Regions from separate parts of the Neobacillus sp. MER 74 genome, predicted to be linked through region 1. Evidence: riboswitches for the same ligand, from Rfam matches in the RefSeq annotation. Region 1 holds a riboswitch; each other region holds the start of a gene.

Evidence for each region. Region 1 has a riboswitch for glycine ahead of M3610_RS00655 (amino acid permease). Riboswitches for the same ligand answer to the same signal wherever they lie in the genome.
Region 2: linked by a shared signal. The riboswitch ahead of gcvT (glycine cleavage system aminomethyltransferase GcvT) and the one ahead of M3610_RS00655 (amino acid permease) in region 1 are both predicted to bind glycine.
Region 3: linked by a shared signal. The riboswitch ahead of M3610_RS26230 (amino acid permease) and the one ahead of M3610_RS00655 (amino acid permease) in region 1 are both predicted to bind glycine.

Annotation. Positions count from the first base shown of each region.
Region 1 is NZ_JAMAUV010000001.1:141,375-143,583, reverse strand. It holds gene M3610_RS00660 (GNAT family N-acetyltransferase) at 1-225, shown strand, start outside; glycine riboswitch at 402-503, shown strand; gene M3610_RS00655 (amino acid permease) at 846-2,209, shown strand, end outside.
Region 2 is NZ_JAMAUV010000002.1:294,529-296,737, reverse strand. It holds gene M3610_RS05840 (DEAD/DEAH box helicase) at 1-503, opposite strand, end outside; glycine riboswitch at 678-765, shown strand; gene gcvT (glycine cleavage system aminomethyltransferase GcvT) at 938-2,044, shown strand; gene gcvPA (aminomethyl-transferring glycine dehydrogenase subunit GcvPA) at 2,063-2,209, shown strand, end outside.
Region 3 is NZ_JAMAUV010000036.1:9,805-12,013, reverse strand. It holds gene M3610_RS26230 (amino acid permease) at 1-869, opposite strand, end outside; glycine riboswitch at 1,025-1,104, opposite strand; gene M3610_RS26225 (hypothetical protein) at 1,347-1,607, opposite strand; gene M3610_RS26220 (hypothetical protein) at 1,675-2,163, opposite strand; gene M3610_RS26215 (VCBS repeat-containing protein) at 2,202-2,209, opposite strand, start outside.

The sequences.
Region 1 (2,209 bases):
AAGGGAGAAATCAGGGTGTTTAAAGATAAAACGGGAAGTCAGTGTGTTCATCCTCCCAAAAAAGGGATTCAATTAAGTATTAATTCTCTTTCAGCGATTCTATTCGGGTACAAGAGACCGATGGACCTTTTTGAAATGGGATATTTGAAAGGTTCCAAGACTGAGATTGATCTATTCGAAAAAAAGATTCCAGCGATGAAATCGTCATTTTTTGATTTCTTTTAACTTAACGCCAATAAAAATATTCATTCAGGCCCTACCTTTTGTTAGGGCTATTTTTTGTTATTCAAAAAAAGAAAATTCTAAATTTTATTTATTATTTGATTGACAATGGAATATGTCTATGAGAATATAGCGTTGTGAATACGCTTTCAATTTTTAGATAATTTAATAGTTTACGATTGATTGTATTGGGAGAGAGTGACGAATGTCGCCGCCGACGGAGCAAGTTCCATAAAATCCTTGGAATTAATCTCTCAGGTAAAAAGAACCATTACATGACGTAGCTCTGGAGAGTGCATATTTCTGTATATGCCACCAAAGGGGATCCGCTTTTATGCGGAACAAACTTTCAGGTAAAAGGACAGAGAAGGTGAAACATTGCCTTCTTCTGTCCTTTTTTTGTTGCAAAAATTAACAAAATAATTATTAATCACTACTAAACCCTACATTAGCAATAGCCATATAAAGTGAAGATCATCAAAAACACTTCTTAAATGGCTTTTTTATAACTTTTTTTCTACTGATTAAGGAATTAACTCATTTTTAAAATAAGGAGGATAAAGAATTTTAATCGGATGGGACTGACCTTTTTCAAAATAAAAAAGTAGAGGGTGGGAATTCATATGCAGGAACAGAAATTGGATAGAGGCCTAAAAAATAGGCACGTACAATTAATCGCTATTGGTGGAGCAATCGGAACAGGATTATTTCTAGGTGCCGGAAAATCTATACATTTAGCTGGTCCATCAATATTATTTGCTTACTTAATTACAGGTGTAATTTGCTTTTTGATCATGCGGGCACTTGGGGAACTGCTCTTAACCAATTTGAACTATCATTCTTTTGTTGACTTTGTAAGAGACTATTTAGGTAATATGGCAGCTTTTATCACAGGATGGACCTACTGGTTTTGCTGGATATCAATTGCAATGGCAGACTTAACAGCAGTTGGTCTTTATACCCAATATTGGTTTCCTTCTGTACCACAGTGGATGCCAGGATTAATTGCGCTTGTCATCTTGCTAGTTATGAACCTCGCTACTGTCAAACTTTTCGGCGAAATGGAATTCTGGTTCGCATTAATTAAAGTCATCGCGATACTGGCACTCATTGTCATCGGTGTGTTCATGATTATTAAAGGCTTTTCTACCAATGCAGGAGCATCCAGTTTCACGAATTTATGGAGCCATGACGGCTGGTTTCCAAATGGCATAAATGGGTTTATTCTCTCATTCCAGATGGTTGTGTTTGCGTTTGTTGGCATAGAACTAGTAGGACTTACAGCAGGTGAAACCGAAAACCCAGAAAAAGTAATACCAAAGGCCATCAATAATATTCCTATTCGAGTTTTAATTTTCTACGTTGGAGCCCTTATTGTCATCATGAGTATTTATCCATGGAACGCGATAAATCCTGCGAAAAGCCCATTTGTTCAAGTCTTCGTGGCGGTTGGAATCGCTGCAGCTGCTGGTATTGTCAATTTTGTCGTTCTAACTTCCGCGGCTTCGGCATGTAACAGTGCCATCTTTAGTACAAGCCGGATGGTATACTCACTTGCCAGAGATAAAAATGCACCTGTACCATTTACAAAACTTACTTCCCGTAAAGTACCTTCAAATGCATTGCTCTTTTCAACTGTGGTCATTTTAATTGCCGTTGTGTTGAACTATGTTATGCCAGAAGGAGTATTTACCCTAATAACAAGTATTTCTACCGTATGTTTCATCTTTATTTGGGGTATTACAATTATCAGCCATTTGAAATACCGAAAAACAAGACCAGATCTAGCAAAAATAAACAAATTTAAATTGCCGCTTTATCCATTTTCTAATTACTTGATCCTAGCTTTTCTAGCATTTGTTCTGGTTGTGCTTGCACTTGCAGAAGATACTCGCGTTGCCTTGTTTGTAACTCCAGTTTGGTTTATTTTACTAATTGCCATCTATAAGATGCGGAATATGAAGGCAAACTATGCAGATCAAGTCAA
Region 2 (2,209 bases), on a different contig from region 1:
TCTTGTTGGTAGATAATGTCGCGATGTGGATTACGTTTTGCTGTATCAATCGAGGATACGACGACATCGCACTGTTCCCACACATAGCTTTTTCTTTGTGATATAGCAGGAATGAAAAATTTGCTATTTAGCTCGGTCGACCACTGTGTAACTAAAGAAGCAGGGACAAGGATTAATACCTTTTTCACCAATCCGCGTATCATATATTCTTTTAGAATTAATCCAGCTTCAATTGTTTTTCCGAGCCCAACTTCATCAGCAAGGATAGCTTTTCCGTTCATATTTTCAATTACTTGTTTCGCTGTTTCGAGCTGGTGTGGAAGCGGGGTTAAATTAGATAAATGACTTGGTGCCAATAAACCGTTGAAATCAGGAACAACGAGATGTTTTTCTACTCCAATTGCTAGTTTAAAAAGCTCCCAATTCCCCCATGGACCATCGTTATCGATTCTATGTAAAAAATCATCCTTCCAGGAGGAATCAAATTCAATTTCGATCGACATGGTGTCAACTCCTTTTTTCAATTTCCAGCTTTATTCTTTCAAATAAAATTATTGCCCAATGTATTATTTTAATGGTAGGATGATTATAGTCTTGAATGTTTTAAATATTTTAATAAAGTAATTTATTTTATAAGTATAATTAGTATGACCAATTTGGATAATATTATAATGCGAATGATAACAAGGGGAGAGACTACCTTTGTAGCGCCGAAGGAGCAAGCAGAAATGTGAATCTCTCAGGCAAAAGAACTCTTGTTTGACGCAGCTCTGGAGAGTGCTGATTAGACATTTACAGCCACCAAAGGGGAAAGCCTTTAAAGGTAAACTTTCAGGTGCAAGGACAGAGACCTTCCTAATTTTACATGGGAGGTTTCTGTCCTTTTTTATGGTTATCCTAAGAATAGTATGTGCCAAAGATTGAAGGGGGATTAAGAATGTCTGAATTAAAACGAACTCCGCTTTTTGATGTGTATAAGGAATGGGGAGGAAAAACCATTGATTTCGGTGGTTGGGAGCTGCCAGTTCAATTTTCCAGCATTAAAGAAGAGCATGAAGCTGTTCGCACACGTGCAGGATTATTTGATGTTTCCCATATGGGTGAAGTGGAAGTAAAAGGCAAGAATAGCTTGGATTTTTTACAAAAAATGATGACAAATGACATTTCAAAAATTAAAAATGGCGGTGCCCAGTACACGGCCATGTGTTATGAAAATGGCGGTACTGTCGATGACCTGCTTGTATATAAAATTGAGGACAATCATTACCTGTTAGTTGTTAATGCATCAAATATTGAAAAAGATTATAAGTGGCTTGAAGACCATGTAACTGGAGATGTTACTTTAGAAAACTTATCAGAAAAAACAGCGCAGCTTGCCCTTCAAGGACCACTTGCAGAAAAAGTACTGCAAAAGCTCGCTGGGAATACGGATTTGAGTGGGATTGGTTTTTTCAAATTCCAGCAAGAAGTAATCCTTAATGGGAAAAAATCCTTAGTATCAAGAACAGGATATACCGGTGAAGACGGTTTTGAAGTATATTGTGATGCAGAGGATGCAGTTGATCTTTGGAAAGATATTTTAGCAGCAGGTAAGGAAGACGGAGTAATTCCTGTTGGATTAGGTGCCCGCGATACACTGCGTTTTGAAGCAGTATTAGCACTTTATGGCCAAGAACTTTCTGCAGAAATTTCACCACTAGAAGCAGGGATTGGCTTTGCCGTGAAATTATCCAAGGAAGTTGATTTTATTGGGAAAGAAGCATTAATCCAACAAAAGGAAAAGGGCTTACCAAGAAAATTGGTAGGAATTGAAATGATTGATCGTGGGATTCCACGTCATGGATACCCAGTATATAGTGGGGATCAGTTAATTGGTGAGGTTACAACAGGCACTCAATCACGAACTTTAAAGAAAAATATTGGTCTTGCTCTAATTAATTCGGAATTTACAGGCCTTGAATCCGTTGTTGAAGTGGAGATTCGCGGTAAACGCTTAAAGGCTACTGTCGTTCCAACACCTTTTTATAAAAGAGAAAAGAAATAACAGAAGGGAGTTAGTTTTATGAAACATCGCTATTTACCTATGACTGAACAAGATAAGAATGCTATGCTCGAGGCAATTGGTGTTTCCTCTATTGATGAACTGTTTAGCGATATCCCTGAAAAAGTAAGATTTAAGGGTGAATACAATATCAAAGCAGCTAAGTCT
Region 3 (2,209 bases), on a different contig from region 1:
GTCAAGACAACAAAATTAATAATTCCTGCTGCAATTGGAATACCTACTAAGCTAAACGTCTTAACAAATGGACTATTAGCTGCATTCAGTTCTGTCCAAGGATTGATACATAAAAGAATGAAAAGGGCTCCCACATAGAAAAATAGAATTCGCAACGGGATTTTATTAATGGCAGATGGAATATTTTTTCGAGGATTAGATGTTTCCGCTGCGGAGACACCCACTAATTCAACACCTACAAATGCAAAAACAACCATTTGAAAAGACAAAAAGAAACCTGATATCCCATTTGGAAAAAGACCACCGTGTCCCCAGAGATTCTTGATTGAAACTGTTCCCGAATCGGTTTGAAATCCAATAACCAATAAAATGATTCCTATTACGATTAAAGCTAGAATGGTAATTACTTTGATGATTGCAAACCAAAACTCTAACTCTCCAAATAGCTTTACGGTTAGTAAATTTAATCCCAATAATACAATTAAGCAGATTAAAGCAGGTATCCATTGCGGAATATCGAACCAATATTGCACATATACCCCCACAGCAATAATATCAGCCATGGCGGTCATGATCCAACAAAACCAATACGTCCATCCTGTCACATAACCAGCCCACGGTCCAATGTACTCTTCCGCAAAATCCGTGAATGATTGATAGCCCGCATTCGATAATAGCAGTTCCCCAAGTGCCCTCATCACAAAAAAACAAGCAATACCAACGATTAAATAAGCAAATATGATAGATGGACCTGCTAACTGGATCGCTCTTCCTGAACCAAGAAATAAACCTGTACCAATCGTACCGCCAATCGCAATGAGTTGTACATGACGATCTTTTAAATCTCGTTTTAATTCTTGCTGTGCCATTTTCATTTCCTCCTTATTTTTGTAAAGTTCATGTTGTGAATTGATGAGCAAAAGGTTAAAAACCATAAAAAAAGAGACTGGATCAGCTCCAATCTCATGGTCATAAGAATAACAAATAATATTTATCACTCTTTTATCAGAATAACAAATAAAATACGTACTCTTCTGTCCTTTTGCCTGAGATTGTGAACCCTTCGGCGCCGCAGATTTCTGCGGTCTCTCCAGAAGCTGCTCCTGCTATAGTTTGACCCATAGCAATCATAGCTTGCTTATTATTTAATTTTGAATAGAAGAACCAAAGGTTCAAAATCCCCACTAAAAATTATTCAACCATCATCAAGTCTTAAGATTTACATTATTGTTAAATAATTTTTAATTTTAGTAGTATTCAATCACTTTGTCAATACATATTTTCGGGGCCCAGATTGGAGAACAAAAAATAAACCCACCTCATTCGTGAAGGGGTTCATTTTTTTCTTAATCTCCTAGGACCAAAAAATATTGAATATGATTGGCTGAGATGGGAGTGACCGCCATAATGCGATAACCGATACTTAGTAATTGTGACAAAGTTTCTGCACAATTTTGCCGTGGCGGCTCAATTGGAGCATGGTAACTTTTATAAAGATTTAAGAATTGATTATGGTTTGTACAATGGAGCAAGATCACATGTCTACCAGTCCATGCTTGACCAATCATTGTTTGTGGTTGACCTTGAATTTCCCTTTTATTTCTCATAATGTACACCCTCGTGGATTGATACTATAGATTTTGGAAAAAACCTTGTACAATGTTCTTACCATTCCTAACACAAAACGATAATTCTATAAGGTGTGATTTGGGCGGGGATACTTTTGGTGGCTGGTCCATAAATGACAATAAGATTCCTGTTCGCGGGGTTTCTTGTAAAGGGTTGCCCATTTGTTAAAAGTATTTGGGTATATGGAGATATATTTAATCGTAACCGTCCATCACTACTCTCTAATTCACTATTAAAGTAATCAACTTTTACATTCTGATATGGGCTATCTTTAACCATGACAAGCGCTGGATATTGTGGAGGGTAAATAAGAATAGCAGGTGCATTTCCGTCATAATAACCAGTCACGCGATCTCCTATAGCCACAATTGCATGGTCAACAAAATAAGTCGTTGATGACACCACGAAATTCACAATTGCTCCCGTGCCGTTTTCTACAGATATTAATTTATTACAGCCTTCTCCTGTACCATTTTGACCTACAAGGTCAGTAATCATGGTGACAGTTCCATGAAACGAAAAAAATTTAGTCATCCATTTACCTCCTAGCTGATAAAAAATGCAGCTCGACACTAGTACG